One region of the Thiomonas sp. 13-64-67 genome, then DNA from elsewhere that is predicted to be linked to it. Evidence: predicted binding sites of a transcription regulator. Region 1 holds the regulator's gene; each other region holds the start of a gene.

What was found. The regulator HrcA, encoded in region 1, represses chaperone genes, less so after heat shock. The targets are predictions, from matches to a motif close to TTAGCACTCNNNNNNNNNGAGTGCTAA.
Region 2: the regulator HrcA is predicted to act here: its motif matches at 6,154-6,180, upstream of B7X30_RS04205 (co-chaperone GroES).
Region 3: the regulator HrcA is predicted to act here: its motif matches at 7,558-7,584, upstream of rpoH (RNA polymerase sigma factor RpoH).

The regions. Positions count from the first base shown of each region.
Region 1 is NZ_NCKP01000022.1:14,006-24,400, reverse strand. It holds gene B7X30_RS07600 (CCDC90 family protein) at 1-167, opposite strand, end outside; gene B7X30_RS07595 (OsmC family protein) at 209-661, shown strand; gene B7X30_RS07590 (porin) at 874-2,118, shown strand; gene B7X30_RS07585 (porin) at 2,407-3,528, shown strand; gene B7X30_RS07580 (universal stress protein) at 3,662-4,087, shown strand; gene hrcA (heat-inducible transcriptional repressor HrcA) at 4,115-5,134, opposite strand; gene B7X30_RS07570 (NAD kinase) at 5,251-6,144, shown strand; gene recN (DNA repair protein RecN) at 6,179-7,855, shown strand; gene rapZ (RNase adapter RapZ) at 7,852-8,811, shown strand; gene B7X30_RS07555 (hypothetical protein) at 8,772-8,960, opposite strand; gene B7X30_RS07550 (YeeE/YedE family protein) at 9,052-10,206, opposite strand; gene B7X30_RS07545 (sulfurtransferase) at 10,191-10,395, opposite strand, start outside.
Region 2 is NZ_NCKP01000010.1:20,564-30,958, forward strand. It holds gene B7X30_RS04180 (patatin-like phospholipase family protein) at 1-711, opposite strand, end outside; gene B7X30_RS04185 (zinc ribbon domain-containing protein) at 740-1,378, opposite strand; gene B7X30_RS04190 (zinc ribbon domain-containing protein) at 1,442-2,593, opposite strand; gene B7X30_RS04195 (zinc ribbon domain-containing protein) at 2,649-3,890, opposite strand; gene groL (chaperonin GroEL) at 4,027-5,667, opposite strand; gene B7X30_RS04205 (co-chaperone GroES) at 5,726-6,016, opposite strand; gene B7X30_RS04210 (type IV pilin protein) at 6,424-6,891, shown strand; gene B7X30_RS04215 (GspH/FimT family pseudopilin) at 6,893-7,375, shown strand; gene B7X30_RS04220 (type IV pilus modification PilV family protein) at 7,372-7,872, shown strand; gene B7X30_RS04225 (PilW family protein) at 7,874-9,205, shown strand; gene B7X30_RS04230 (hypothetical protein) at 9,193-9,741, shown strand; gene B7X30_RS04235 (pilus assembly protein) at 9,738-10,395, shown strand, end outside.
Region 3 is NZ_NCKP01000013.1:343-10,737, forward strand. It holds partial or broken gene B7X30_RS05075 (branched-chain amino acid ABC transporter permease) at 1-318, shown strand, start outside; gene B7X30_RS05080 (branched-chain amino acid ABC transporter permease) at 321-1,301, shown strand; gene B7X30_RS05085 (histone deacetylase family protein) at 1,364-2,296, opposite strand; gene B7X30_RS05090 (AAA family ATPase) at 2,388-3,311, shown strand; gene B7X30_RS05095 (DUF58 domain-containing protein) at 3,343-4,452, shown strand; gene B7X30_RS05100 (transglutaminase TgpA family protein) at 4,452-6,524, shown strand; gene rpoH (RNA polymerase sigma factor RpoH) at 6,620-7,528, opposite strand; gene B7X30_RS05110 (hypothetical protein) at 7,694-8,107, shown strand; gene B7X30_RS05115 (TolC family protein) at 8,203-9,645, shown strand; gene B7X30_RS05120 (multicopper oxidase family protein) at 9,665-10,395, shown strand, end outside.

The DNA of each region.
Region 1 (10,395 bases):
ATCGTCAGCCGCAGTTCGAGCTCGCGTAAATCCGGTTTGGTGGCCAGATCCGCCTCACCTTGCGCTTCGCGAAAAGCATCAGCCACCGCTTCGGCCTGAGCGTCGGGCATGCCCGATTCGCGCAATTTGCGAATGAATTTGTGCGTGTCTAAGGTCACGGTAGCCATGCAAACAATTGTAGGTCCCCTGGGAAACAGGAGAAACATCGATGCAATGCACCGTGCAATGGGAAGGAAAAGACGCGCAAGGCAACGACGGCATGGCCTTCACCGCCCACACCGAAACCGGCCACACGCTACGCATGGACGGCGCCCCGGCCAGCGCGCCGGGCGAGCCCGGCGGCCACAACCTCGCGCCGCGGCCGATGGAAGTCGTGCTCGCCGGCACCGGCGGCTGTACCGCTTACGACGTGGTTTACATCCTCAAGAAGGGGCGGCAGGATGTGCGCGGCTGCACCGTGCGGCTTGAGGCCGAGCGCGCCGCGACCGACCCCAAGGTGTTCACCCGCATTCATCTGCACTTTGTCGTGACAGGGGTGAATCTGCGCGAAGACATGGTGCGCCGCGCTGTCGAGCTCTCGCATACCAAGTATTGCTCGGCCAGCGCCATGCTGGAAAAAACGGCGACGATGACTTTCAGCGTCGAGTTGGCCCAGGAATGACCGCCGCATCAGCGCCTGTCTGCAATGTTGCATTTTGATGACACTTTGGGCCAGAGCCGCAAAAAAGCTTGAGGACAATCATCAAGCGCGATCAAATCTCTAACACGCATGCTATGACATCAATGTTTGCATGTTCATTCCCCCGCCCGCTCAGACATCGCCCTGGAGAGTGTGTCGAGAAGCGGAACACTTCAAACCTAACGGAGCACAGAATGAAAACGCAAAGTTTCACTAAAACCCAAGGTTTCGCAAAAAAATCCCTTATCGCCCTGGCCGTGGTCGGTGCCTTCTCGGGCTCGGCATTCGCGGCTGACAGCGTGCAGCTATACGGCATTATCGATATGGGTGTGACGCATTACTCTGGTCTGGCGCCGACCGTGAACGGCCAACCTGACACCTCAGGCAAAAGTGGTACGGCGTCTTATACCGGCTTGAGCTCTGGCGTGGTCGCTAGCTCGCGCATCGGTCTCAAGGGCACAGAAGACCTGGGCGGCGGCCTGAAGGCTATTTTCCAAGCGGAAACCGGCTTTTGTGCGGCGGGCACCAACCAGACTGGCACAGGCGGCTCTGCTTACTGTACGGGTAGCGGCTTCATGGGCCGTACCACGCTTTTGGGTTTGCAAGGCAACTTCGGTACCGTGCAGATGGGCCGCTACTTCACCAGCATGTTCAACAACGAGGTCAACTACGATCCGTTCCAGGCGGGCTTTACCGGTGCGTACTCGAACTTGAGCCTAGGCATTAATGGCCTTAGCCCGAGCGGCGAAGGTGGAAATGCCTCAGGTGCAGCAGTCAACTATCTACTGCGCAGCAATCAAACCATCACCTACATCTCTCCCAATCTGTCTGGCCTGACTGTGCAGGCGGATTACTCGTTCAACGACGGCTCAGCAACGGCTCCTTTAGTCCAGGGCGGCAACACCACCAAGCTGTGGTCTTTGAACGGCAACTATGCCTTCGGGTCGGCGACCGTGGGCGCTAACTACAGCAAAGTCACCAACGTCACCGTTGCGCCTAGCAGCACAGTGGCCGATGGCGCTTACAAGGTCTGGCAGTTGTTCGGCTCTTACGACCTGAACGTGGTCAAGCTCTCGGGCATTTATGAGCGCGGCACCGCCGACTACTACTCGGGTAACGATTCGTCCTGGTTGCTTGGCGCCACCGTGCCGGTTGGCGCCGGTGCGGTGATGGTGTCGTACAGCCAATACGGCACGTCGCTGGCACCTACGGGCACATCACTCAGCACCTCCAAGGCGAAACAATACGCCATTGGTTACAGCTACAACCTCTCCAAGCGCACCATGCTCTACACCTCCTATGCGCATATGAGCAACGATTCTGCTGGCGCAAATCGCACCGGCACCGCACTGGCCGTCAACGACGCGACCAACTTCAGCGCGGGTGTCACTGGCCAAGGCTCCAACGGCTTCGCTGTGGGCATTCTGCATTCGTTCTGAGACTGACAGCCCGCCAGCTCTGGCGGGCATCACCTAATCTGGCGTGACGGCCAGACTGCACTCAACAGCCCGCCCGCGGGCTGTTTTTTGTTGTTGTGGGGCAACAAAAACCTGAGGTAATTGCTCTTGCCATATGCATCGCCGCTGATGCACTGTTAAATTGTTGAGGTCTCGGAAGCGGAATGCTTTAGGTCTGCGACGAGCTGGGCACAGCAGAGCAAAACTCTGCAGCCCGTCTCTTTACCGGCCATCACGGTCGGCCCTTTACAACCTGGAGATGCAACCATCATGAAAAAATCACTCATCGCGCTGGCTGTGGTTGGCGCTTTTACCAGCAGCGCCTTTGCAGAAGGCAGCAATGTTCAGCTCTATGGCATCATCGACCTGGGCGTCACCCATTTCACCGGGTTGCGGCCTTCGTCGGGCACGGGCACCGTGTCTTCAACGGGCCTGGATTCCGGCGGCCAGTCCTCCTCTCGGATCGGCTTGAAGGGGTCGGAAGACCTGGGCGGCGGTCTGAAGGCGATTTTCCAAGCTGAAACCGGTTTCTGCGCAGCAGGCACCAATCAAAACATCAACGGCACTGGCGGCAATTCGAATGGCTACTGCAGCGGCGGCGGCTTCATGCAGCGCACGTCGATTGTCGGCCTGACCGGCGGTTTCGGTACGGTTGTTGCAGGCCGTATGAACACTCCTTTGTGGAACGATGAAATCGCAGCTGACCCGTTTGGCGCTGGTTTGACGGGCAACATCGACAACATCTCTTATGTGCGCAGTGTGCAACGCGCGAACCAAACAGTCGCTTACGTGTCGCCTGATCTCATGGGCTTTACTGGCACTGCGGTGTACTCTTTCGCTCCTACCTCGGCAACGGTTAATCTGGCACAAGGTGGCAGCACCACCCGGGCCTGGGAACTCAACGGCGCGTACAAAAACGGCCCGATGTTCGCGACGCTCGATTATTTGCGCATCACCAATATCAATGGCTTGACTGCGAATTCGTCTAGCGGCAACGCAGACAAGCATTGGCAAGTAACTGGCGGCTATGATTTCGGTATCGCCAAGGTTACAGGTCTATATCAGGATCTGAAGGTTGATGCTTCCAGCGGCAAGCGGACTGTATGGATGCTAGGCGCTTCCGTCCCGGTGGGCGCAGGTGCGGTGCTGGCTTCTTATGGGCAAGTCAAGGACACGATTTCCAACCCTGACACTGGAAACAATACGGCCAAGCAATACGCTATCGGTTACACCTACTCCCTATCCAAGCGTACCAACCTGTACACCTCATACTCGCACATCAGCAACGACACCAATACGGCACTGGCTGTAGGCGATTCCTCCACTGCGAACCTGGGTGTTGCTGGTCAATCGTCCAGCGGCTTCGCCCTGGGCATCCGTCACAAGTTCTGATCAGCGCAAGCTGCTCTAGCAACTGCCTTGAAAGCCGCCTTCGGGCGGCTTTTTTTCGACTGTATAAATCGCAAAAAGGCCGGGGAGCGGTCGTGTTGCGGCAGGCATAATGCCCGCACAGGAGGGTTGCCCAATGCACATTGTTCTACCGGTTGACGGATCGACTTACACCGCGCGGGCTGCGCAGGTTTTGGTGCAGCAGGTGCGGCAATACAAGGAGCCGCCGCGCATCACCCTGCTCACGGTGGCGCTGCCCATCGGCACGCCGCTGGCGCGCGCGCAGCTCAGCAAGGCCACGCTGGACGAGTATTACTGCGACGTCAGCGCGCAGGCGCTGGCGCCCGCTGAAGGCGTGCTGAAACAGGCCGGGCTGGTGTTCGAGTCTCGTTTTGTGGTGGGCGACCCGGCCGAGCAGATCGCCGCCGAGGTGACGCGTCTGCAGCCCGACCTGCTCATCATGGGCACGCACGGCCACTCGGCGCTCAAGGGCTTCGTTATGGGGTCTGTGGCGAGCAAGGTGGTGGCGTCCACCACGGTGCCGGTGCTGCTGGTGCGGTGAGCCGCCGCGGCGGCGCGTTAACAGGCCCTACCGCTGGCTCAGCGCATTGCCCACCAGCTTGGAGGTGATGTCCACGATCTGAATCATGCGGTCGTAGGCCATGCGGGTGGGGCCGATGACGCCGAGGGTGCCGACCACTTTGCCGTCGGCCGCATAGGGTGCGGTGATGACGGAGAGTTCTTCGAACGGCACAGCCTCGCTTTCGCCGCCGATGTAAATGCGCACGCCATCGGCGCGGGCGGAGGCGTCCATCAGTTTGAGCAACTGGGCTTTTTGTTCGAACAGATCGAAGAGCTGGCGCAGCTTGCCCAGATTGCCCGCAAAGTCGCCGATGCCGAGCAATTGCTGTTGCCCGGAGATGACCACTTGATCTTGTGGCTGCTGCAGCGCCTGGCTGCCGGCCTGCACGCCGGCCTGCATGAGGGCGACGAGTTCACTGCGCAGGTGTTCGACTTCGCTGCCGAGTTTCTGCGCGACCTGCTCGAAACTCAGGCCGGAAAAATGGGCGTTGAGGTAGTTGGTTGCGGTGTTGAGCTCGTTCTGGCTGAGGGCGTGTGGCCAGTGCAGCATGCGGTTTTGCACATCGCCCTCGGGGCTGACGATGATGAGCAGAATGCGATGTTCGCTCAACTGCAGAAATTCGATGTGGCGAAACGCGGCGCTGCGCTGCGGCGCCAGCACCACGCCGACGAATTGCGACAGGCTGGACATGAGCTGTGCCGCCCGCATCATCACTTGTTGCGGCGGGGCGGTGTCGATGTGCTGTTGCAGCGTCTGCGGCAGCAGATCGGTTGGCATCTGCGGCTGGGCGGTGAGCATGGCGCCGACGAACACCCGGTAGCCGCGCGGGGTGGGAATGCGCCCGGCCGAGGTGTGCGGGCTGGCGATCAGGCCCATATCTTCGAGATCGGCCATGACGTTGCGGATGGTGGCCGCAGACAGCTCCAGCCCCGAAGCGCGCGACAGCGTGCGCGAACCCACCGGCTGACCGTCGGCGATGTAGTGTTCGATCAGGGTTTTGAGCAGCAGTCGGGCGCGTTCGTCCATGCGCAAATTTTAGGCCGCAGACGGCGCGCGGGCGCAACGCGCTACGCTGGACTTGCGCCTGTGCTGTAATTTGCCGTCAGGGCGGTGTTCTCCGCCGTGCCTCACCTAAGAACTCCATGCCCCGTACCGTGTTCCAGCAGGTCTTGCTGATCGGCAAATATCAGGCGCCGCAGGCGCAGCGCAAACTTGGCGAGATCGCCGCGCGGCTGAGCCGGGCCGGGGTGGATGTGTGGGTGGGCGAGCTCACCGCGCAGCACACCGAGCTGCCTTATCCGGTGCTGCGCAGCAGCGAGCTGGCCGAGCGCACCGCGCAGGGCGGCTGGGTGGCGGTGGTGCTGGGCGGTGACGGCACCATGCTGGGCGCGGCGCGCAGACTGGCGCCTTTGAGCGTGCCGCTGGTGGGCATCAACGCCGGACGGCTGGGCTTCATGACCGATATCGCCGACAGCGACTGGGAGCCCGCAATCGACGGTCTGATGGCCGGCGACTTCGAGCGCGAGGAGCGCGCCATGCTCAGCGGCGCGGTGGAGCGCGCGGGGCAGACCATTTTCAACGCCATCGCGGTGAATGATGTGGTGGTCAACCGCAACGGCGCGTCGGGGCTGGTGGAGCTGAAGGTGGAGGTGGACGGCCGCTTCATGTATGTGCAGCGGGCGGACGGCCTGATCGTCGCCACGCCCACCGGCTCCACGGCCTATGCGCTATCGGCCTACGGGCCCATTTTGTACCCCAGTGTGGACGGCGTGGTGCTGGTGCCGATTGCGCCGCATACCCTGTCGAACCGACCCATCGTGCTGCCGGGCGGCGCCGATATCGTGATCGAGGTGGTCACGCCGCGCGACGTGAGCGTGAACTTCGACATGCAGAGCTATGCCGAACTGATCGGCGGCGACCGCATCCGCATCGGGCAGGCGCCGCATCGCTGCGTGTTTCTCCACCCGCCGGGCTGGAGCTATTTCTCCACCCTGCGCCGAAAACTTCATTGGCATGAAGTGCCCGATGAATCCTGAACTGAGTCTTGAATCGGCCCCCTCCCACTGAGCCATGCTGCTGCATCTGCATTTGCGCGACTTTGTTATCGTTCCCGAGCTCGATATCGATCTGGCGGGGGGCTTCACCGTGCTCACCGGAGAAACCGGCGCGGGCAAATCCATCCTGATCGACGCGCTCAAGCTGGCGCTGGGCGAGCGCGCCGACAGCAGTGTGGTGCGCGCGGGGGCGCAGCGCGCAGAGATCAGCGCCGAGTTCAGCCTGAGCCCGCCGCTGGCCGCGTGGCTGGACGAGCAGGGATTCGCCGCCGAGGCCGACACGCTGCTGCTGCGCCGCGTGATCGACGCGCAGGGCAAGTCGCGCGGTTTTCTCAACGGCAGTCCGGCCACCGCCGCGCAACTCAAGGCCGCGGGGGAATGGCTGGTGGACATTCATGGGCAACACGCCTATCAGGGGCTGGTGCGGCGCGAAGTCGTCACCCACCTGCTCGACGGCTACGCCGGGGCGCTAGACGAAGCCCGGGCCGTCGCGCTCGCCTGGAGCCAGTGGCGCGATGCGGATGCGGCCTTGCAGCAGGCTAGAGGCGACGTCGGCGCGTTGGCCGAAGAGCGCGAGCGCCTGCAGTGGCAGTGCGAGGAACTCGACCGCCTGCGTCCCGCCGAGGGCGAGTGGGCCACGCTGGAGGGCGAACACAAACGACTGGCGCATGTCAGCAGTCTGCTCGAAGACTTCGCTCTGGCGCAAGGTGCGCTTGACGGCGAGGACGTGAGTGCGCTGTCTTTGCTGGCGCAGGCGCAGCAGGCGCTGGAGCGGGCGGCGCAGGTCGATGCCGGGCTGCAGCCGCTGGTGCAGCAGATCGACGCAGCGCAAACCAGCCTGAGCGATCTCAGCCACGAGCTGCGCCGTCTGGCCGAGCGCACCGAGGCCGACCCGCAGCGCCTGGCCGAACTCGACGCCCGGCTCTCGGGCTGGATGAACCTCGCGCGCAAGCATCGCGTGGCGGCGGCCGACCTGCCGCAAACCCATCACGCCCTGCGCGACAAACTCCAGCAGCTCGACCGCAGTATCGACCTGCCCGCGCTGGAAAGCGCCGAACAGGCCGCGCAGGCCGCGCTGCAGAAGGCGGCGGCCAAGCTGAGCACGAAACGCCGCAAGGCCGCGCAGCAACTGGCCAAGGCGGTGCAGGCGGCCATGCAGGAACTGGGCATGCCCGGCGGGCGCTTCGATGTGGCGCTCACCCCGCTCGACGCCGTGGGCGCGCGCGGAGCGGAGGCGGTGGAACTGCAGGTGGCGGCGCATCCCGGCGCGGAGCTGCGGGCGCTGGGCAAGGTGGCCAGCGGCGGCGAGCTGTCGCGCATCGCCCTGGCCGTCGCCGTGACCACCAGCGCCCTGCAAGACACCGAAACCCTGATCTTCGACGAGGTGGACGCAGGCATCGGCGGCGCCGTGGCGCAAACTGTGGGACGGCTGCTGCGCCGCCTGGGGCTTGACCGGCAGGTGCTGGCCGTCACCCATCTGGCGCAGGTGGCCGCTTGCGCGCAGCAGCATTTCGCGGTGCGCAAGCACAGCACGGACGGGCAGACCGCCAGCCTGCTCGACGCGCTCGATCTGTCACAACGGCGCAGCGAAATCGCCCGTATGCTGGGCGGCAACGCGCAATCGAGCGCCGCGCTGGAACATGCCAGCGAGCTGCTCTCGGCTTGCGAAACCCCGTCCCTGGAAACCCGATGAGCCCGTCTGAAACCGCTGCTGTCCCAACGCCTGCCGATGCGCGAGCGACCCACCAGCTGGTGCTGATTTCCGGGCTGTCCGGCTCGGGCAAGTCGGTGGCGCTGACCGCGCTGGAAGACTCTGGCTATTACTGTGTGGACAACCTGCCGCCGCAGCTCATCACCCCGCTGGTCGAGCAGACCCGCGCCTCGGGGCAAAAGCGCGTGGCCGTCGCGGTGGACGCGCGCAGCGCCGAGTCGCTGGCCGACGTGCCGCGCCTGCTCGAAAACCTGCGGGCCAGCTGCGAGGTGCACGCGATCTACCTCGACTGCGCCACCGACACGCTGGTGCAGCGATTTTCGGAAACCCGCCGCCGCCACCCGCTCACCAGCCGCGTGACCGCGCAGCAGATCGGCAACCCTGCTGCCGCCCGCGGCGAGGGCTACGCCAACGCGCTGATCGAATCCATCGAGATGGAGCGCGAACTGCTGAGCCCGGTGGCCGAGATCGGCCTGCACATCGACACCAGCCAGATGAAGTCGGCTCAGTTGCGCGACTGGATCAAGCAGACCGTGCGGGTGCAGGCCAGCCAGATGGTGGTGCTGTTCGAGTCGTTCGCGTTCAAGCGCGGCGTGCCGCTCGACGCCGACTATGTGTTCGACGTGCGCATGCTGCCCAACCCGCACTACGACCCGGTGCTGCGGCCCCTCACCGGGCGCGACGCCCCCGTGGCCGAGTTTCTGCTGCGCCAGCCCGAGGTGCTGCAGATGCAGGCCGACATCAGCGGGTTTTTGCAGCGCTGGCTACCCAAACTGGCCGCCGATCACCGCAGCTATGTCGGCGTGGCCATCGGCTGTACCGGTGGGCAGCATCGTTCGGTGTACTTGAGCGAACAACTCAGCCGCGCTTTCGCCAGCCAGTACACCGTACTGCTGCGTCACCGCGAGTTGGGCGCGACGGGGTCGAGCGAGCAGTGACCCGCGTCCGCCGCCGGGCCGTTGCCCAGCGCGAGGGGAGGCGGTTCGGTAAACCGGTCGTGCGGCGTGCTCACGCGCCAGTCCAGCACCAGCAGCAAGACCACGGCGGCCCAGAACAGGGCGATCAGCCAGGGTAATTTGCGTTTCATCGAGAGTTCCTCAAGACATTCGCCGGGCCGCCCCAAGAATGTCCGCCCCTTGAGGGGAGAACCGAGCGCAGCGATGGTTTTCGGGGTGGGCTCAATCCGCCATGCCCAGGCGATGGCGCACGCGCACGCCCACCAGGCTGCCCGCGAACGCGCAGGCGAACCATACCCAGCCGTGCAGGCTGCCGGTGGCGATGCCCGAGAAATACGCTCCTACATTGCAGCCGAAGGCCAGCCGCGAGCTATAGCCCAGCAGCAAGCCGGCAACAACGCAAGCCAGCCATTGCCGAGCGGGCAGGCTCACCGCTGGGCTGGCTTTCCCGCGCCAGCTGGCAGCGATGAGCGCGCCCAGCAGCAAACCCAGATCGGTGACGCTGGTGTTGTCGGCCAATACCGTGGCGTGCAACTGCGCCTGCTGGGCCGGCAGGCCCCAGAAGGCGTTGCCGCCCAGATCGAAGCCCAGCGCCTGCACGATCTTGGCGCCCCAAAGACCCAGGCCGTAAACAATGCCCCAGGGTTGCCCGGCAACCACCAGATTGGCGGCCGCCAGCAGCCCCAGGCCGATGGCGGCCCACCACACCGCGGGCCCGCGCCAGCGCGAAGGTTGCGTGCCGCGAAACCTCCACAACAGCGCGGCGAGCAGGGCGAGGGCCGCAAGCTGGACGATCAGCGTTTCGGCGGCCCCGAGGCGGTGCACCAGATTGACCGGCGGCAGTGCGCCCAGCGATAGCCAGGCTGGAAGTTGCGCCGCGCCGAGAAAGCTGCCGAACACGAAGGCGGGCAGCACGGCAAGACTCACCGGATGACCGAGCCCGGCCTTATACAAAGTGCCCGAGCCGCAGCCATCGGCGACCTGCATGGCGGCGCCGAACACGAAGGCGCCTATCAACAGACTGATGGAAAGCGGCCCGTCGGCGCCCTGTAGCGCGGGCTGCGCGGCTAGCAGAGGCACGCTGATGAGCATGGCCACCGCGATGCCGACGAATTGCGCCCAAAGCCCTACGGGGTCGCGCCGAGTGATCCATACCCTCCAGCCGGTGGTGAAGCCGAAGGCGGCCGCCGAAAGCAGCACGCCATAGCCCAGACCGATCAGCCAGAGCAAACCCTGCCGCCAGCCGACCAGCCAGGTAATGGCGGCAAACCCGGCCAGACCGCCGAGCATCAACAGGCTGCGGCCAAGGCGGCGTTGTGCTGGGCGTGTCGTTTGCGCCGCTGTGGTGTGAAGCGTTGAGCTCAGAGTGCTTGCCATGTCTGTTCCAGTTGCTGCCAGAGTTGTTGCCAGCGGGTGGGGACATGGGCCATGGGGGCGTCGGCGCGCGACCAGTCCACCATCGAGCCGGGGTAGAGCGCCACATGCGGGCGGTGCAGCACTTCGGACAGCACGAACCAGTTGGTTGCGGCCCAGTGGCCGGTATTGCAGAACGAGACGGTCTGCACG
Region 2 (10,395 bases), on a different contig from region 1:
ATCGCCCAGCAAGGCACCGCCAAACTCGGTGGGCGGAAACACCCCCGGCACCGACATGCTCGCGCGCAGCGCCGTGGCCAGCACGCCCTGCTGCAGGATGACCTTCTTGCCCGTCACCATATTGGTCGCCACGGCGCGGAAGGGAATCGGCAGATCGTTGAAATCGCGCACGGTCAGCGCGGGCAGGGTGAGGTTGGTCAGCACCTGCTCAAGCTGGGTGGTATTGACCGCCGCGTTGGGAAACTGCACCTGTCCGTGATCGCTCAACCCGAACTCGATGCCGCCGGGCATTTGCTCGTCGGCCCGTTTTCGACGGAAGGCGAGCCCTTCGCGCGCCGGACGGCTGGAGAGCACGCTGGCCCAGTCCATGCCCGAAACCTGACTGCGCAGCACATCCACCGACACGCCCTCGGCATACAGCCCGCCGATGATGGCGCCCATGCTGGTGCCCGCGATGCAGTCGATCGGCACGCGCAGTTGCTGCAAAGCTTGTAGCGCGCCAATGTGCGCTAGCCCCCGCGCCCCGCCGCCCGAGAGCACGAGACAGGTCTTGCCGGGCACGACGATGGGGGCGGGTGCAGGGGCAAGCGCGGGCGCGGAAGGTGTTTGAGCGGCGGCAGGCAGCAGCGACAAGCCGCCGACGACCAGCACCCCGATCAGGCACGCAGCCGCCGCGCCCCGAATCCGCCTGTAGCCCGGAAATTGCCGCATGCGAACTTTCTCGGCCCTTACCTGGCACTCAGGCCAAAGCGTTTCCGCAAGAGCCGCAAAACCGATCTTCCGGAGCCGTCTGTGTGCCACATTTCGAACAGAACCGCGCTTTCAGGGAAGGCGTCGTCGAGGCAGATTCGGCGGCCTGCGCGGCGGGCATCAGCCCCAGGGCCTGGGCGGTCGCCGCGGGCAGCACCGCGGCCGACTCCGCGCCGCCGCCGAGCAACTGATTGAACTTCCCGATATGAGCCGCGCGCTCCGCATCGAGGCTGGACTGCGGCGCGATCAAGGTGGGCCGCTCCTGGCCAAAGCCGCGCAATTCGGCCGCCATGCCCCGCGCCACATCGGGCAGCCCGCGCATGGCCAGCACCTGTCTCGGGCCGGTGCGCTCGAACAGCACGGTGTCGATCTCGGACGCCCAGACCCGCAAGGTCATGGCCTCGATGTTGATGACGTCTTTTTCCGTCTTGAGCCGATCGGCCAGCACATTACCCATTTCCATGCGCGCCGATTCATAGCTGCCCTGAATATCGACCCAGATCACGGTGGAACGAAAGTCGTAGCGCCCCCACAGCGCATACACCGCCGCCACGCTCAGCCCCGCCCCCAACAGCGCGGGATTGGGCAGGTTCAGCGCCTGACTTCGGTCGGAAAATTCGTAACTCATAGTGATGGGTTGGGTGGGTGTTAGCAGGCGATTTTCTGGCTTCCCTGGCTTCAGGGAGCGTGTTTACTTGAGCCGATAACCGCAGCTACCGCAAAACACATCGTCCGGCTGCACGGCGGCGCCGCAGGCCGGGCAATGTGTGGTGTCGGCCACTTGGGCGGGGGAAGTCGGCTCCGGTGATGGAGCGGGAGGTTCGGCCGGAGGAGCCGACGGAGCCGGGGGTGGCGGCGCGACAGGCGCGGGGCGTAGCTTGTAGTCGTCGAGCTTCTGTTTGAACTGGGCCAGCTTCTGCCCAATCTGCTCAGACCCAGCCGACTCCACGCCTTCACTCACCGCCCGGTACACGAAGATCATGCCCAGCACATAGATCAGGCTCACCACCGACCAGGCGAGAAACCACACCAGGCCGATCGACAGGCCCGCGCCGCCCATGCCCGCGCCGCCCAGCGCCACACCTTCCATGCCGCGCATGCCACCGAAGCTCCCCATACCGCCCATACCGCCGAAGCCCCCCATGCCCATGCCGCCGAAACTGCCCGCGGCAAAAAATCCGCCGACGAACATGCTGCCCACGAACACCACGGCAAAGATGAACGCCACAGCCGGGAACACCAGCAGCCCCAGCACCAGAAAGTGCATGAACACTTCCAGCGGCCGCTGGGTGACGATGCCCACGGCGCGCGACAGGCTGGCGATGAAGCCCTCGCCATGCCAGACCGCCGCAATCATCAGCGGCCCGGCGAGCAGCAGCACGGCGTAAGCCAACGCCACCACCACGACCAAAGGCCCGCCGAGGAGAAAGCCGAGAAACCCGCCAATGCCCGGAATGCGGCCGAACAGCGACAGCAGATAAGCCGCCAGCAGAATCACGGCAAACCCCAGGCCAAGCAGAATCAGCAGCCCGATGACGTAGAGCGCCGCCTGCACCCCGCCCAGAAACGCCGGGGCGAAACCGCGGATCGGCTGGTCATACGCCTGATCGACCAGCATCAGCCCGCTGGCATTCATGCCCACGATGATGATGATCGCGCCCAGCAGCCCCATCAGCATCGATACTGCGGCGCTGCCCGAGCTCATGCCCGCCGCCGCGCCCCCGCTGATCGCCAGCCCGCCGAGCACGAAGCTGCCCGCCAGCATGGCCAGCGCGCGCCAGTTGTGCAGCGCCTCGTAGCTGCGCAGCAGCACGCCGAGGTTGTTGGTGGTTTTCACGGTCATCATGTCCTCCCTGGACGGTGGTGAAGTTTGGTCGGGTCAAACCCGGTACACGCTCTTACGGATTGTTTTGTTCCGACGAATTTGGGCATTCGGGAATCTTGCCCCACAGCGGATCGGGCGACAGCGGCGCGCCGCAATACTTCCAGCGCGTTTCCTGAATGCAGAGTTGCTGGGTGAAAAAATTACCCTTGGTCTGACAGGCCGCAAGCGCGGCGCGCAGGGCTTCGACCCGTCCCGTCGGCTTGGGTGGTGCGGCGTGAGGCACGGGCTCTGCGACGGGCGCGGGGGCCTGCGTCGGCTGAGCCGCTGGCGCCGCAGGGCGCGCAGGCGCAGCAACGGGCGCAAAGGTCTCCGGCTGGGCCTGACGTTGCGGCACCGCCGGAGCAGGCGTGGCCGTGCTGGGCTTGCGCACGACAGGCTCGGGCTTGGGTGCGACCACAGGCGGCGCCGACGCCACCGCCGGTGTGGTCGGCACGGCCTGCGACGCTGGGGCAGGCGCGGTCGCAGCAGTGCGGGATGCGCTCGCCGCCGTTGACTGAGCCGGAGCCGACGCCGCAAACGCCGCCTCGCTCGCACCTACGGAAGCGCCCGTCTTGTCTTGCTGCGGAGGTTGCATCGACCACCACAGCCCTCCCCCGCCTATGAGCAGCAGCGCAATCACGCTCGTGGCGATACCGCCGATGAGAAACGCGTTGCTGCCCTTCACCGGCTGCTGGGCGCCTTGGCCTTGGCCTTGGCCGAGCCCGGATCGAGGCGATTGATCGGGCGAGGCACTGCTGCGGGGCGGCGGCGCGGCGCGGGCCGCCTGTGCACGCTCGCGTATTTCCGCTTCCAACCGGGCCGTGGCGGCAAGGCGCTCGGCCTCGCGCTGCGTGCGCTCACGCTGCGCGGTCTGTTCGGCTTCTCGCGCAGCCGCGGCGGCTTCTTTCTCCGCCTGCTGCTGCTTCGCGCGCTGCAGTTGCGCCTGGGCCTGCGCTTGCCGATCAGCGGCCTCCTGCGCCTGTCGCTCGGCTTGCCGCCGGGACTGCTCGGCCTCGGCTTCGGCCCGTCTCGCCTCTTCAGCCCGGCGCGCCTCTTCGTCTCTCAAGGCCTGTGCATCGCGCTGCGCCTGAAGTTGCGCCGCCTGAAGTTGCTCCGCCTGCTCGGCTTGCTGGCTCGCCTCATTCTGGGGATGGGGGGCAGCGGCCTCTGGGGGCTGCATCGGCTTGGCCTGAGTCGGCAACAACGCGCCGCACTGTCGGCAAAACTTGGCGTCTTCTTGGTTCTGCGTGCCGCATTGGGTACAAAAACGTGGCATGTTGGCCCCCAGATCGAAATGGCAACGATCTTAGCGAGAGCGTTGACAGCTTCATGCGTTTTTCATGACAAAAAAGCCCGCCATCCTTACGGATGGCGGGCTTGCGTTGCAGCAGGCTGCTGAACGGGACCTGGAATTACATGCCCATGTCGCCCATGCCGCCCATACCGCCGCCGGGCATGGCGGGTGCGCTATCGTCCTTCGGCGCCTCGGCCACCATGCACTCGGTGGTCAGCATCAGGGCCGCCACGGAGGCGGCGTTCTGCAGCGCGGTGCGGGTGACCTTGGTCGGGTCGAGAATGCCCATATCCAGCATATCGCCGTAGGTGTCATTGGCGGCGTTGAAGCCAAAATTGCCCTTGCCTTCAAGCACCTTGTTGATCACCACGCTGGGCTCGCCACCGGCGTTAGCAACGATTTCGCGCAGCGGCTGTTCAATGGCACGCAGCACAATCTTGATGCCAGCTTCCTGGTCGTGGTTGTCGCCCTTGATCTCGCCTGCGGCCTGACGGGCACGCAGCAGCGCCACGCCGCCGCCAGCCACAATGCCTTCTTCCACCGCAGCGCGGGTAGCGTGCAGGGCGTCTTCGACACGAGCCTTCTTCTCTTTCATTTCCATCTCGGTGGCGGCGCCGACCTTGATGACGGCCACGCCGCCGGCCAGCTTGGCCACGCGCTCTTGCAGCTTTTCGCGGTCGTAATCAGAGGTGGCTTCCTCGATCTGGATGCGGATTTGCTTGACGCGCGCTTCGATGTCGGCGGCCACACCAGAGCCGTCGATGACGATGGTGTTTTCCTTGCCCACTTCGATGCGCTTGGCTTGACCCAGATCGGCCAGCGTGACCTTCTCCAGCGTCAGGCCGACTTCTTCGGCGATGACCTTGCCGCCGGTCAGGATGGCGATGTCTTCCAGCATGGCCTTGCGACGGTCACCGAAGCCCGGTGCCTTGACGGCCACGGTCTTCAGGATGCCGCGGATGCTGTTGACCACCAGGGTAGCCAGCGCTTCGCCGTCCACGTCTTCAGCGATGATCAGCAGCGGACGGCTGGACTTGGCCACTTGCTCCAGCGCGGGGAGCAGGTCGCGGATGTTGGAGATTTTCTTGTCATGCAGCAGCACGAACGGGTTGTCGAGCACGGCAACCTGTTTGTCCTGGTTGTTGATGAAGTAGGGAGACAGATAGCCACGGTCGAACTGCATGCCTTCGACGATGTCGAGCTCGTTTTCCAGGCTCTTGCCGTCTTCGACGGTGATCACGCCTTCCTTGCCCACCTTGTCCATCGCCTCAGCGATGATCTGGCCGACATTCGCGTCGCTGTTGGCCGAGATGGAGCCGACCTGCGCGATTTCCTTGGTGTTGGAGCAAGGCTTGGAGGCCTTCTTCAACTCTTCGACCAGCGCGGTGACCGCTTTGTCGATGCCGCGCTTGAGGTCCATCGGGTTCATGCCGGCGGCCACATACTTCATGCCTTCGCGCACGATGGCTTGGGCCAGCACGGTGGCGGTGGTGGTGCCGTCACCGGCGTTGTCGGAGGTCTTGGAAGCGACTTCCTTGACCATCTGCGCGCCCATGTTCTGCAACTTGTCCTTCAGCTCGATTTCCTTGGCCACGGACACACCGTCCTTGGTCACGGTGGGGGCGCCGAACGAGCGCTCGAGCACCACATTGCGGCCCTTGGGGCCCAGGGTCGTCTTGACAGCGTTGGCGAGAATGTTCACGCCTTCCACCATGCGGGCGCGGGCGTCCGCACCAAAAATCACGTCTTTTGCAGCCATTGAAATTCTCCGTAAATTTGCAGTTGAAGCAGGAATCAGATCACGCGAATGACGTGAATTACTTCTCGATGACGGCCATCAGGTCGTCTTCGCGCATCACCATCAGTTCGTCGCCGTCGACCTTGACGGTCTGACCGGCGTATTTGCCGAACAGCACGCGGTCGCCCACCTTCACTGCCATGGCCACCAGCTTGCCCTGGTCGTCATGCTTGCCCGGCCCCACGGCCAGCACTTCGCCTTGATCGGGCTTTTCCGCCGCGCTGCCCGGGATCACGATGCCCGAGGCGGTAGTGGTTTCTTGTTCGATACGCTTGACCACGACACGGTCATGCAGAGGGCGCAATTTCATGCAAATCTCCTGAAGTTTGTGGAAAACCGGGCGCCTGCTCGGAGCCCAATGACAAACCGCCTCCCGGACGATGCCCGGAACCGACGGCCAGAAACCCATTTTGAAGGCGCGTACATGACAGTGCGATGAAGCCGTTGTTAGCACTCACCTTCAACGAGTGCTAATTATAGGGACGGACTTTCGGGTTTCAAGAGCCAGCGCACAAACCCTGCAAGCGGAGGTGATCGCCAAGAAGTCCGCCGAGAGGTCGCCCGCCGCCTCAGTGCCCACCCAACCGTGTCACCAAATGTACATCCGGTAAATATTGGAAAGAATCGACCGTTCGTCGCCAGATTCACACCGTTCGTCGGCTCGCTGCGGCAGTTTGTGCAAAGCAATTCCACAATGCACGCAAGGAGAGTCCATCCATGCAGCGCAACCGCGGTTTCACCCTGATTGAACTGATGATCGTCGTGGCGGTCGTCGCCATTCTGTCGGCCATCGCCATTCCGGCTTACACCAGCTACGTCACTCGCAGCAAGCTGACCGAGGCGTTCTCGAACCTCTCCAGCATGAGCGTGGCCCTGCAGCAGTACTACCAGGACAACCGCACCTATGTTGGCGCTCCCATCTGCGCGACACCGCCCGCCGGAAAGGATTACCAGTTCAGTTGCCCCACCCTGACGGCGACTACCTTCACCATCACCGCCACTCCGACGGGCGGCCTCGTCGCACCCAGCTACGCCATCGATCAGGACGGCAACAAATACACCACCAACGTACCCGCCTCTGGCTGGGTCATGCCGCCCGGGGTGAACACGCCTCCCACCACGCCGCCTCTACCAGCCGGAACCTCATCGAACGGCTGGGCGCGCGATCAATCCGGAAACACCTGACATGTCCCTCATCAAGTCACGTCAGACGGGGTTCACCCTCATCGAAATGATGGTGACCATCGCCATCGCCGCCCTGCTCGGCCTGATGGTCGTGCCCAATCTGGTGAGCATGGTCGATTCCGGCAAAACCTCGGTGCTGGTCAACAAGTTTCCCCAAGACGTGGCCTGGGCACGCAATCAGGCGGTGACCACGCAGCAGCCGGTCACCATCACCCTTGGGGCAAACAACACCTGTACCTGGAGCACCAGTGTGGGCGGAACGGTGATTGCAGAGCACTCGATGTCGCCAAGCCAAATCGCCGCCAGCTACCCGGGCATTACCTGCAGCATCACCGGCGGCAACACGCAGACGCTCACTTTCGATAGCCAAGGCTTCATCAACACGGCGCCCACCATCACCGTGACCGCTGCGCAAGGCCAGACCTGGACGCTGCAGGTACTCGCCTCGGGCAGTGTGATTCTCAACGCCAACACCGCATCATGATCCGCCCATTCACCGCCCCTGCCCGCGCCGCAATGCATCAGGCCGGGATGTCGCTCATCAGCGTGCTGGTCGCCATCGTCGTTTTCAGTTTAGGCATGCTCAGCATCGCCTCGCTTTACAGCCTGGCCGTACCTGCCGTCACCAGCAACCAATACGCCACCGACACCGCTGCCTTCGGCAACCAATTCTGGGCATTGGTGCAAGCCAACCCAGCGGTAGTCGGTCAATTGGCGGCAGGCACTTCTACCTACACATCGAGCACGTCGGGCTCTGCCCCGCCAGCGTTACAGCCCTTTCTCGCCAATGTATTCAGCAATCCCGCAACCATGCTGCCCAATGCCAAGGTCACCATCACCCCCGGCCCCGATGCGCAAGGCAACGCCTGCAGTGCCGCTTCCTGCGGCCTCGGTTTGCAAATCCAGTGGAGCAACGTCGGGGGCGCCAATAGCGGCAACGCCTTGCGCACACAGAACTACAACTTCCAGCTGGGGTTTTGACATGCGACACCTCTGCCAGCGTTCTACGGCCACACATCAGCGCGGCCTGAGCCTTGTCGAATTGATGATCGCCCTGGTGATCGGGCTGATTTTTTCCATCGCCATCCTGGTGGTGCAATCATCGCTGACCAAGCAGAACGTCCAGATGTCGGACGTCTCGCAGCGTGACGATCAGGCCCGCGCCGCGCTCAACCTCGTCACCCGCGACCTCAGCAATGCTGGCTTCATGCTGGGCGGCGTACAGCCCGCATGCAGTGCCACACTGGCCTACGACAACGCAGGGGCCATGCCCGGTGTGTTCAACCAGTACCCCGTGTCGGCCGTATCGCAAACCACATCCCCGGCGCTGCCCACGGCCAGCGCGCAGCCCGCGCTGGCACCCACCTCCTACACCGCCACACCCACAGACATGCTCAGCATTTACGTGGCAAAAAGCGGCGTGGCTCCGCAGCCAGCCGGCGCGGCGATGACCTTAATCAATAGCACCCTGGTGAATGCCGCCCCAAATAAGGGATCAACTAACAGTGGACCTGTCGTCACGACACAACTACCGCTGAACAGCGTCACCGGAATCAATGGCGGCATGGTGGGTTACTTGCGCTTTTTTCTGAGAAACGGCCAACAGGCCCCTCAATGGGTCTGCATCCGCGTGCCGATCGTGGGCGCTGCGAACACTCAGACACCAAATCCGATTAACAGCCTTGACCCAACCCTGTTTCCAAGCAACGGTTACAGCGGATTCAATTCCGCACTGCAATCAGAGAAATTCTTGGCCAATGGCGTCGATCTTTCCAACGCCTACTTTCCGGCGCCGACACGGTTTTATCTCCCCTTTCATGACCCGGCCAACAAAGATCGGATCTTGGTGGTGTATTACATCGCCCTGTCCAATCCAGGCGCTGCGCCGGGAACTGCGGGCAACTATCCCATGCTCATGCGAAGCGAAATCAACGCGCTTAATGACCAAATCATCACACCCCCAACTCCCGTCGCCGCAGGTGTGGTGAGCCTGCAGATCTTGTTTGGCGTGGATGAAACCAACTCAGGCGCAATTACCAATTACCTGAACTGGAGTGACGTGGTGAGCAATCACTTCACGGGCAGCGTGCGTAGCGTGCTGTTTGGAATCATTTCCAAAACATTGCACAGCGACCCCAAGTACAACGCCCCCAGCGCAATCAACATCATGCCGACAACAGCAACTTTGCCAAGCACCGGGCCCGTGGCCTCTGACAGTTTCAAGCCTTATAACGTGCCCAGCGCATACGCAAATGATCGATTTTCCGTGCTGCAGTCGGAAGTTGCCGTGAGGAATCAAATATGGCCGCGCTGAAAGCGCCCTTGCAGCGCAAACCCCAGCGGTCCCCTGAGCAGCAAGGCTATGTGCTGCTGCTCACCCTCATCACCCTGCTCGTGCTCTTATTCGGCGTGTTGTTCACCATGCGCGGCGCGGCGCTGCAAACCGTGATGACTGGCAATACCGTGCAACGGCAAAAGGACGTACAGGCCAGCGACATTGCCCTGCGGGTGATTCAGCAAACGCTAACCAACGCCTCGAACAACGCGGGCGGTGTGGCTCTCGAATACATCTCACCGCAGCCCGCCTGGTTTTCCTCACCCTCAAACAGCACTGCAGCTTGGTGGCCAACCCCCAGTGCGACCTACTGGACGCAAGCGATCAACGCTGGAACCGCCTATTCGGTGCCCCTCCCGGCAGGAACGTCTGCTCATGCCTGGGCTCTTGTCGTGTCTGCCAATCTACCCCCAGACTCCGCAGGCTGCTCCTTCTACGACATCTTCATTCACACGATAGAAGCGAACAACGTCACCGCAGCCAACACCGAAGCCCTGTTCAAACTTTGCTCGTGAGCATCATGAAATCCCATATCCGTTCAGCAGTCTCTCTCTCGGTCTCTTTGGCACTGATGCTCTCGCCCTTTGCCACAGCACCTAGCGAGGCCCAAACGACCGGTACGCCTGACCGCCCGCAAATCGTCATCGCCATCGGCAACTCGCAGTCGATGGACGGCGACCTCAGCGGCGCCATCATGACCGGATCGGGCAATCTCTCCAGCGGCCTGACCAGCCTGTACAACAGCAGTTCGCCGGTCAACTACTCAGTGCCCTCCGGCTTCACACCGCCGATGACCCCGAGCCAGACCGCCTCGGCGCCCTATACCTACAACAACAACGGCACCCTGGTGGACAACGGCGCCAGCCGACTGAATGTGGCCAAGGCCGGTCTATCCTCGGTGCTCAGCCAGTATCTCCCCAGCATGGACTTTGCGCTGGAAGACTATTCAACCTCGGGGACGAGCCTTTACACCACTTGGGTGTATTACATGTCACCGAGCGGCGGTTTCACTTTCGCCAACAGTCTGCCGACCAACGGTTTCACCAGCTACGCGGCTTACCAGAGCTTTAATGCAGCAAATCCGAATGCCTCCCCCCCACCCACGCGCTGGGTCAATAACCCCTGTTACAAATACGGCAGCGCCTCGTCTTCGGTCAAGAGTTACTGCA
Region 3 (10,395 bases), on a different contig from region 1:
GGCGTGAACTTCCCGCGCATGGTCATGCTGACCTTCGGTTTCGGCTCGGCCCTGGCTGGATTGGCCGGCGTGCTGGCAGCACCCGTCATCCAGGTCTCGCCGCTGATGGGCTCCAACCTCATCATCGTGGTATTCGCCATCGTGGTCATCGGCGGCATGGGCTCGGTGCTCGGCGCCATTGTCTCGGGCCTGGCGCTGGGCTTGATCGAGGGCCTGGCCAAAGTGTTTTATTCGCCGGTCTCCAACACGGTGGTCTTCATCCTGATGGCGCTGGTGCTGACCGTGCGTCCCGCGGGTCTGTTCGGCAAGGAGAAATGAACATGCTCGCGCACTCCCGCTTGTACGCCGGCCTACTGTGGTCCCTGCTGCTTCTCGCGCTGATCGCCCCCTGGATCGGCCTCTATCCGGTGCTGGGCATGCGCATGATGTGCTTTGCGCTGTTTGCCTGCGCCTTCAATCTGCTGGCGGGCTACGCCGGGCTGATCTCCTTCGGCCATGCCGCGCTGTTCGGCGGCGCTGGCTATCTCACCGGCCTAGCGCTCACCACTTGGGGTTGGCCCACGCCGCTGGGCATTCTGACTGGCGTGGCCACCGCGCTGCTGATCGGTCTGGTGATGGGACTGCTTGCCGTACGGCGCTCGGGTATTTACTTTTCAATGATCACCCTGGCGCTGGCGCAGATCGTCTACTTTTACGCCCTACAGGCCCATTTCACCGGCGGCGAAGACGGCTTGCAGGGCATCCCACGCGGCACGCTGTTCGGGTTGCCGCTGCAATCCGACCGGGTGATGTACTACTTGGTGCTGGCGGTGTTCGTCGCGAGCTGGTGGTTTATGCGCCGGGTGGTGAATTCGCCCTTCGGTCAGGTGCTGCAGGCCGTGCGCGAGAATGAGCCGCGGGCCATTTCCCTGGGCTATCGCGTCAACCGCTACAAGCTCGGCGTGTTTCTGATTTCGGCAGGTTTCGCAGGACTGGCTGGCGCGATGAAGGCCGTGGTCATGGGCTTCGAGACGCTCACCGATGTGCACTGGAGCACTTCGGGCCTGGTCATCCTAATGACCCTGGTCGGGGGTCTTGGCACCGATCTCGGCTCTATTCTAGGCGCGGTCATCATCACCGTGCTGGAAGAGAAGATGGGCACCATCTCCCGCTTCCTGGTGCACGCCACCGGGGTCGACTGGTTTCACCAACTCAACGATTCGGTGAGCATGGTGATCGGTGCCATCTTCGTGCTCTGCGTGCTGCTGTTTCGCCGTGGCATCGTGGGCGAGCTGCAAGCGCGGTGGATTGCGGGAAAGTAGCCTGGGCAAACAACAGGCAGGCATTCCACCCATCGGCCGTTGGTCTTGATGACCGCCCTTTTTCAATCCAGCCCCGCCAGCACCCGCACGTGCTCGGCCACGCTGCGGCCGAGGGCGCTAAGGTTGTAGCCGCCTTCCAGGCAGGAGACGATGCGGCCTTCGCACTGCGCCTCGGCAAAGTCCACCAGTTGGCGGGTGATCCAGGCGTAGTCAGCTTCCACCAGGCCCATTTGACCCATATCGTCTTCGCGGTGGGCGTCGAAGCCGGCGCTGATGAACAGCATCTGCGGCGCAAATGCCCGCAGTCGGGGAAGCCACTGCTCGGTGACAATGTGGCGTACCCCGTCGCCCTTGGTGTAGGCCGGAACGGGGACGTTGACCATATTCGGCTGCCCGCCTTCCGCGCCGCTGTAGGGGTAGAAGGGGTGCTGGAAGAAGCTCACCATCAGCACCCGTTCATCGCCGCGGAAAATGTCTTCGGTGCCGTTGCCGTGGTGCACATCGAAATCGACGATGGCCACGCGAGCCAGCCCGCGCACATCGAGCGCATGGCGTGCGGCAATGGCGACATTGCCGAGAAAACAGAACCCCATGGCCTGATCGCGAGTGGCATGATGGCCGGGCGGGCGGATGGAGCAAAAGGCGTTGTGCAGATGACCGTCGATGACGGCATCGGTCGCGCTGATGGCCGCACCGGCGGCCCGCAGCGCGGCTTGCCAGGTATGCGGATTCATCATCGTGTCCGCGTCGATCCACTCATGTCCCTGCTCGAAATCACCGCGTTTTTTGAGATCGGCGACATACAGCGCCGAATGCGCGCGCTCAACGTCCTCGAGGCTTGCGGGCGGCGCGTCGTCGTGGCGCTCGAGCCAGGGTGCAATCTGCGCGGCGATCAGCCGGTCTTCAATGGCGGCGAGGCGCTGCGGGCATTCGGGATGGTCTGCCCCCATTTCGTGCAGGGTGCAGTCGGCATGGGTGTAAAAGCCGGTCGTCATGGTTCTTGTCTCCTGCGGCATATCCCCAGATTCGGGGGCATGCACGTCGTCCTCGTAGCATAGTGCGCTGTCGCCTCCCACTCCGCCGCTCGTGAAAACCCCAGCCCTGCCCAGTCTGCTCGACCAGCTCGAAACCATTATCAAAGGCAAGCGCCCACAGGTGGAACTCGCCGTGTGCTGCCTCTTGGCCAGCGGTCATCTGCTGATCGAAGATCTGCCCGGGGTGGGCAAGACCACGCTGGCCCATGCCCTGGCCGCCACGCTGGGGCTGCAGTACGCCCGCGCGCAGTTCACCTCCGACCTCATGCCGGGCGATCTGCTGGGCATTTCGGTGTTCGACCGCAACCGCAGCGAGTTCGTGTTTCACCCCGGCCCGGTTTTTTCGCAGGTGCTGCTGGCCGACGAAATCAACCGCGCCGGGCCGAAGGTGCAAAGCGCCCTGCTCGAAGCGATGGAAGAGCGCCAGGTGAGTGTGGACGGACAGACGCGCCGCCTGCCCGAGCCATTTTTCGTCATCGCCACCCAAAACCCGTTCGACCAGCTCGGCACCTATGCCCTGCCCGAGTCGCAGCTCGACCGCTTTCTGCTGTGCATCTCGCTGGGCTACCCCAGCCGCGCCGCCGAACGCGCCCTGCTCGAAGGCCGCGACCGGCGCGAGCTGATCGCGGAGCTGCAACCGGTGCTAACCCCCGAGCGCTTGATCGAGCTGCAGCGACAGGCGCAGGCCGTGCATGCCGCGCCCGCTCTGCTCGACTATGTGCAGGAGCTGCTGACGCAGACGCGCAACGGGCGCTGGTTCATCGAAGGTCTGAGCCCGCGCGCCGGTCTGGGCCTGTTGCGCGCCGCCCGGGCCTGGGCGCTGCTGCAGGGCCGCGACTACCTCATTCCCGACGACGTGCAGCAAGTCCTGCCATTCGTTGCCGGGCACCGCTTGCGCACCCTCGACAGCCCCACGGTCAACCGCGCGGCCTCGCTGCAGGCGGTGCAATCGCTGCTGGAACACGTCCCGGTGTAAGGCCCGAAGGCCCGCGCGCCAAGCCGTGATCATGCCACCCTCCGCCGATACCGCCCTGCCCCCGCCCGCCGCGTCGAACACCCTGCGCGACGCCTTCGCGCAGCGCTTCGATGCCTGGGCGCTAGCGCGCCATCCGGCCGGCGGCAGCACGCGGCTGACCCACCGCAACGTCTACATCCTGCCCACCCGCACCGGCTGGTTTTTCGCCCTGCTGCTGCTGGTCTTGCTGGTGCTGAGCATCAACTACCAGCTCAATCTCGGCTATCTACTCACCTTCCTGCTGGCGGGCAGCGCGATGATGGCCATGCATGTCACCCACAACAATCTTCGCGGCTTGCAGCTCACCGCGCGGCCGCCCGAAGGCCTGCTGCACCAGGGCCAGAGCGCCCGTCTCGGCCTGCTGTTGCAAGGCGGCGCACGCGACCGCTGGGGGCTGGCCCTGCGCCCGGCAGGCACCCAAGCTACGCCGCCCGCGCCCCAGAAGAAGGCCCGCCGCAAGGCGTCCAGCCCGCCTTACCCCTGGGCCTACGCCGACTGCGCCCGCAACAGTGAAACCTCCCTCACCCTGAGCTGGACGCCGCCGCGCCGCGGCCTGCTGGCCTGGCCCCTGCTCACCGTCGAAAGTTATTACCCGCTAGGCGTCTGGACGGCCTGGAGCCGCTGGCAGCCGCAGATCGAACTGCTCGTGCTGCCCGCCGCCGAGCATCCCGCCCCGCCCCTGCCGCCCGCCCGCCCCACGCCAGGCAACGGCCCGGCGCTTGCGCGCGGCGGCGGCGAAACCGATGGCGTACGCGCCTACCGCACCGGCGATTCGCTACGGCATGTGCTGTGGAAAAAATTCGCCCGCAGCGACGAACTCATCAGCCGCGACACCGCCCAGCCCCAGGCCCGCGCCGAACTCTGGCTCGACTTCGCCACGCTGCCCGTGCAGCTCGACACCGAAGCCCGGCTGTCGCGGCTGTGCGCCTGGGTGCTGGCGGCCGACCGCACCGGCACGCCCTACGGCCTGCAGCTCGGCGGCCAGCAAATCAGGCCAGCCACCGGCGCCGCGCACCGCGCCGCCTGCCTGCGCCTGCTCGCGCTGCATCCCGGCCCCCTGTTGCAGCCCCGTTCGGGCGCCGCCACGCGAGCCAAGTCGTGATGCAGTCCAACCCCAGCCAGACGCTGCTGGCCCGCTGGACCCACCGCACCAACGCCCTGCCGCGCGATGCGCGCGACACCCTGTTCCTGCTCGGCGTGTCGCTGCTGCTGATGCTGCCGCTATTCGTCCATCTGCCTTGGTGGACGAGCGCGCTGGTGCTCGGCCTGCTGGCCTGGCGTGCGGCGCTGGCCTGGCGCAGTGCGCCGCTGCCCGGGCGCGGCGTGCTGGTGCTCATTTTGCTGTTCTCCGTCGTCATCACCCTGTGGGATTTCCACACCGTGCTCGGGCGGGATGCCGGAGTCGCGCTGCTGTGCGTGCTGCTCGGCCTCAAGACCCTGGAGATGCGCTCGCGCCGCGATGCCCATGTGCTGTTCTTCCTCGGCTTTTTCACCATCGCGGCCAACTTTCTGTTCTCGCAATCGCTGGGTACCGCCCTGGTCATGGTGTTGGCCACCTGGGGCATGCTGGCCGCGCTGGTCAACGCCAATCTGCCCGCTGGTCGGCCGCCGCTGCGGCAGTCGCTGCTCACCGCGCTCAAGATGATGGCGCTGGGCGCGCCCGCGATGGTCGTGCTGTTCATGGTGTTTCCGCGCCTGAGCGCGCCGCTGTGGGCCTTGCCGCAAAGCGGCGCGCAGGCCATCACCGGGCTGTCGGCCAGTATGTCACCGGGGCAGATCGCCGAGTTGGCGCGCGACGACTCGGTCGCCTTCCGCGTGGTGTTCCACGGCCCGCGCCCGCCCGACCGTGAGCTTTACTGGCGCGGCCCGGTGCTGAGCGTGTTCGACAACGGCGTGTGGCTGCCCAACCCGCGCCAGCGCGACCGCGCCACCCTCACCCCGCCCGCCGATCTGCACCTGATCGGCCCGCCCGTGCGCTACACCGTCACCCTGCAGCCCACGCAGCAGACCTTCGTCTTCGCGCTCGACGCGCCAGTGGCCGCGCCCGAGATCGAGGGATATCGGGTGCAGTGGCTGCCCGACCTGCAACTGATCACCGGGCGGCCGCTCGACCATCTCTCGCGCTACACCGTCGAGTCGTCACCGCAGTTTCGCTACGGCCCCACGCAATTCAGCCCCGCCCTGCGCGCCGACGAAGCCCTGCCTGCGGGCTTCGATCCGCGCAGCGTGGCTCTGGGCAGGCAACTCGCCGCGCAAGCCAAGGCGGCCGGACAGGGCGGCGCCTTCGTTGCGCAAGCCCTGCTGCAGATGTTTCGCAACCAACCCTTCCGCTACACCCTCAACCCCGGCACCTACGGCCGGCGCGACGGCGTGGACCAATTTCTGTTCGACCGCCGCGCCGGGTTTTGCGAACACTACGCGCAGGCGTTCGTCGTGGTGATGCGCGCAGCAGGCATTCCCGCGCGCATCGTCACCGGCTACCAGGGCGGCCGCTTCAACCCGGTGGACGACACCTGGGTGGTGCGCCAAAGCGACGCCCACGCCTGGGCCGAATACTGGCTGCCCGAACGCGGCTGGGTGCGCGCCGACCCCACCGCCGCGGTCGACCCGGCGCGCATCGACCGCAGCGGCGCCACCCTGGCCTCGCGCGAGCCCCTGTTGGGCGTGGCCGCGCTCGGCCCGCGCGGCGCCGCGCTGCTGCTGCAACTGCGCAACCAATGGGACGCGCTCAACAACACCTGGAACCAGTGGGTGCTGCACTACGGCAGCCAGCGCCAGCTCGATCTGCTGAACAAGCTCGGCCTGCACCAACCCGACATGGCCACCCTGGCCGCGCTGGCCATCGCCACCCTGCTGGTGGCCACCGCCATCGGCGGCGCGTTTCTGGCGCTGGAGCGCCGCAGGCACGATCCCTGGACGCAGACCTACGCCCTGCTGCGCGGCAAGCTGGAGCAGGTCGGCATCGACAGTGAACCCTCCACCCCGCCGCGCACTCTGGCGGGCCGCATCGACCCTGCCCGACTGGGCGCTGACAGCCTCCCGCCCCAATCCGCGCACGCCGCCATTGCGCTCCTGATGCAACTCGAACGCTGGCGCTACGCCCCGCCAGTTGATGCCCGCCAGCGCAAAACGCAATGGGCCGCGCTGCGGCAGGCCGTGCGCCGCTGGCGCTGATGCGCGTGCCACACAAACATCAAAAAAAGCCCGTCACCTGCGGGCTTTTTAGACGGTGCGACGACAGATTCAGGCAAACGAACCAAGCAAACGAATCAGGCAAATTCCGCCAGCGACTTGCGCATTTTTTTCATCGCCGCCACCTCGATCTGGCGGATGCGTTCGGCCGACACGCCGTATTCGGCGGCCAGTTCGTGCAGGGTCTTGCCGCCGCTGCCGTCATCATTCACCTGCAGCCAGCGCTGCTCGACAATGGCGCGGCTGCGGGCGTCGAGCAGTTCGAGCGCGTTTTCCAGCCCTTCGACCTGCAGCCGGTCGTGGCTGCGCGCTTCGAGCACGGCCATCGGCTCCTGCGTGTTGTCGGCCAGATAGGAAATGGGCGCATAACTCTCTTCGCCATCTTCCACCGTGGGGTCGAGCGCGATGTCGGCGCCGCCCATGCGGCTTTCCATCTCGATCACGTCTTCGCGCTTGACGTTGAGCGCCTGCGCCATGTCGTCGATCTGCGCCTCGTTCATGCCGGCGTTGGCCGTTTTCATCGAGCGCAGATTGAAAAACAGCTTGCGCTGCGATTTGGTCGTAGCCACTTTCACCAACCGCCAGTTGCGCAGGATGTATTCGTGAATTTCGGCCTTGATCCAGTGCAGGGCGTAACTCACCAGCCGCACGCCATGCGCCGGGTCGAAACGCTTGACCGCCTTCATCAAGCCGATATTGCCTTCTTGAATGAGGTCGGCATGCGGCAGGCCGTAGCCCAGATATTGCCGCGCAGTGGAAACCACCAGCCGCAGGTGCGACAGCACCAGCTTGCCCGCCGCGTCCTTGTCCCCCTGCTCGCGCCAGGTGCGCGCCAGCCGCGCCTCTTCTTCCGCGCTGAGCATGGGCAGGCGGTTGACGGCGCTGATGTAGGCGTCCAGATTGCCCAGACTGGGCAAGGCGAGCGGAAATGCGCCATCGACCTGGGCCGGGCGCAGAACGATTGCGGCTGACTGAGTGTGGGTCATGGATGGAATCCTCCTGTTTGTGTTTGATATTAGCACTCACAGTGAGAGAGTGCTAATGACCAATAGTTCCCTGCCGGGCCGGGGCGGAAACCCATTTTCCGCACGTTCTATGGGGGGTTTGATGACGGCAGTGTGCCTGCGAATTCTTAGGTTAGACTTTGTTGCATGTCTCGCTTGCTGCGTCCCATTCTGGTCTTTCTGCTCGTCTTGCTGCCTCTGCGCGGCTGGGCGCAGGTCAGCATGAATTTGGGCGACGGAGTGCAAACCCCGGCCCAGACCACGGCGCAGGCGCAGGCGCATGAGATGACCTCAAATGACATGGCCTCAATGGCGGATCTGCACTCGCTGGCGGCAGAGCAACACGCTTCAGACGCGATGCCGGGCTGCCACGTCAACGCCCCAGCCGATTGCAGCTCTCACGATCACCAGCATTGCGTGATCTGCCATCTGGCTGTGGCTCAGCCCCCGGCCTTCACCCTGCTGCTGACCGACGCCGCGCAGCACTCGTGCCCCTCCACCGCCAACACCGCGTGGCACAGCGCCGATCTGCGCACCCTGCAGCGCCCTCCCAGAGCCTGACCCCCGTTTGAGTCCCGGTTGCAGCGCGGGTCGCCAGACTTGCGCTGCGCATCGTGTCGCCGCGCGCTGTCGCGGCTCGAATGAGGTGTCAATTCATGTGGAACCCACCCAGACCGCAGGTACGCCTGCGGGCGCTGCGGCTCGCCCCCTTGGCCGCAGCCGCGTTGCTAGCAGCCTGCGCGCCCTTGCAAACCCGGCAGTCGCTACAGGCCGTCAACGTCATTACCCTGCCCCATACCGGCACGCCGCTGCACTTGATGCGCGACCCCGCGCAGCAGCAAGACACGCAGGCCCAGATCGACGCGCTGTTGTCCAAACCCCTGTCTGCCGATGACGCCGTGCGCATCGCCCTGCTCGGCAGCCCCGCATTGCAGGGGCTGATCGCGCAGGCGCAGGCCGACTCGGCCGACTCCACGCAAAACGCCCGGCTGGCCAACCCGGTTTTCGGCTTCGAGCGCCTGCTCATCGGAGGCGGCGGAGTGGAAATCACCCGTAGTCTGAGCTTCGGCCTGCTCGATCTGCTCACCTTGCCCACGCGTTCGCGCCTGAACGACACGCAGCAGACGCAACTTCGGCTCAGCCTCGCCCGCGCGGTGCTGCGCACGGCGGCGCAGGCGCGGCTGAGTTGGGTTCGCGCCGTGGCGGCGCAGCAAACTGCCGCCTACGACCGCGATGTGGTGGAAGCGGCCAAGGCCACCGCCATTCTGGCTGACCGCATGCAGCAGTCGGGCAACTTCACCAAGCTCGACGCGGCGCAGCAAGGCCTGTTCGCCGCCGACAGCCAGCTACGCCTGAGCCGCGCCGAACTGGCCGCCACGCAAAGCCGCGAAGCGCTGGTGCAGGTGCTGGGGTTGTCGGCAGAGCAAGCCGCCCGCCTCGCTTTGCCGACGCAACTGCCGGAGGTGCCAAAGCAGCCGAGCGCAGCCGCGCCGATGGCGCTGCAAACCGCGCTCGACCAGCGTCTGGACGTGCAGCTCGCCCGCGCCGACTACATAGCCACAGCACAAGCTGCGGGGCTGGCACGCCACACCAGCCTGATCGAGCATGTCGAACTCGGCGGCCTGCGCAAGACGTATAGCGACGCGCCGCCGCAAAACGGCTTCGACCTCAGCCTGCCGCTGCCGCTGTTCGATCTGGGCGACGCCCGCCGCAGCGCCGCCGCCGACCGCGTGCTCGCCGCGCGCAACCGCGCCATCGCCACCGCGCGCCGCGCCGCCTCGCAACTGCGCGAGGCCGACGCCCTGCGCGGCAGCGCGTGGCAGCAGCAGCGCCTCAGCCGCGAGCAGATCGTGCCCCTGGCGCAGACCGTGCTCGATGAGAGCCAGCTTCGCTACAACGGCATGCTCATCGGCACCTTTCAGCTCGTCGCCGCCGCGCAGGTGCAGGTGCAGGCGGTGCGAGAGGCCATCGCCGCGCAGCGCAATTACTGGCTGGCCGACGCCGCCTGGCAAGCCGCCCAGCTTGGCGTGGACGCAGGCCCGGGCGCCCTGCCCGACTCCGCTTCCGCCAACGCCGCCCCGGCCGTCACCAGCCACTGACCCACAGGACTTTCACACCATGAATACCCGACGCCATTTTCTCGGCGCTGCCGCGGCCCTCGTCGCCGCAGGCGCCGCCAGCCGCAACGCCCTGGCCGCCGCGCCCGAACCCCATCAATACAACAGCGCCGAGACCGCCGCCCCGCTGCACCCCCAGGCGGGGCGACCCTACAACCCGGTCGTCACCCTCAACGGCTGGAGCCTGCCCTTTCGCATGAAAGACGGGGTGAAGGAATTTCACCTCGTCGCTGAACCCGTGGTGCGCGAAATCTCGCCCGGCATGACGGCCAAGCTCTGGGGCTACAACGGCTCGAGCCCCGGCCCCACCATCGAAGCGGTGGAAGGCGACCGCGTGCGTCTGTTCGTCACCAACAAACTGCCCGAGCACACCACGGTGCACTGGCACGGCCTCATCCTGCCCAACGGCATGGACGGCGTGGGCGGGCTGACGCAGCCGCAGATCGCGCCCGGCCAGACCTTCGTCTATGAATTCGAGCTGCGCAAAAGCGGCACCTTCATGTACCACCCGCACGCCGACGAAATGGTGCAGATGGCCATGGGCGCGATGGGCCTGTTCATCGTCCATCCCAAAAACCCGCGGCAGATGGCGGTCGATCGCGACTACGCCTTTCTCATCAACGCCTACGACATCGACCCCGGGTCGAGCGTGCCCAAGGTCAACACCATGCTCGACTTCAACCTCTGGACCTGGAACAGCCGCGCCTTTCCCGGCATCGCCCCGCTGGTGGC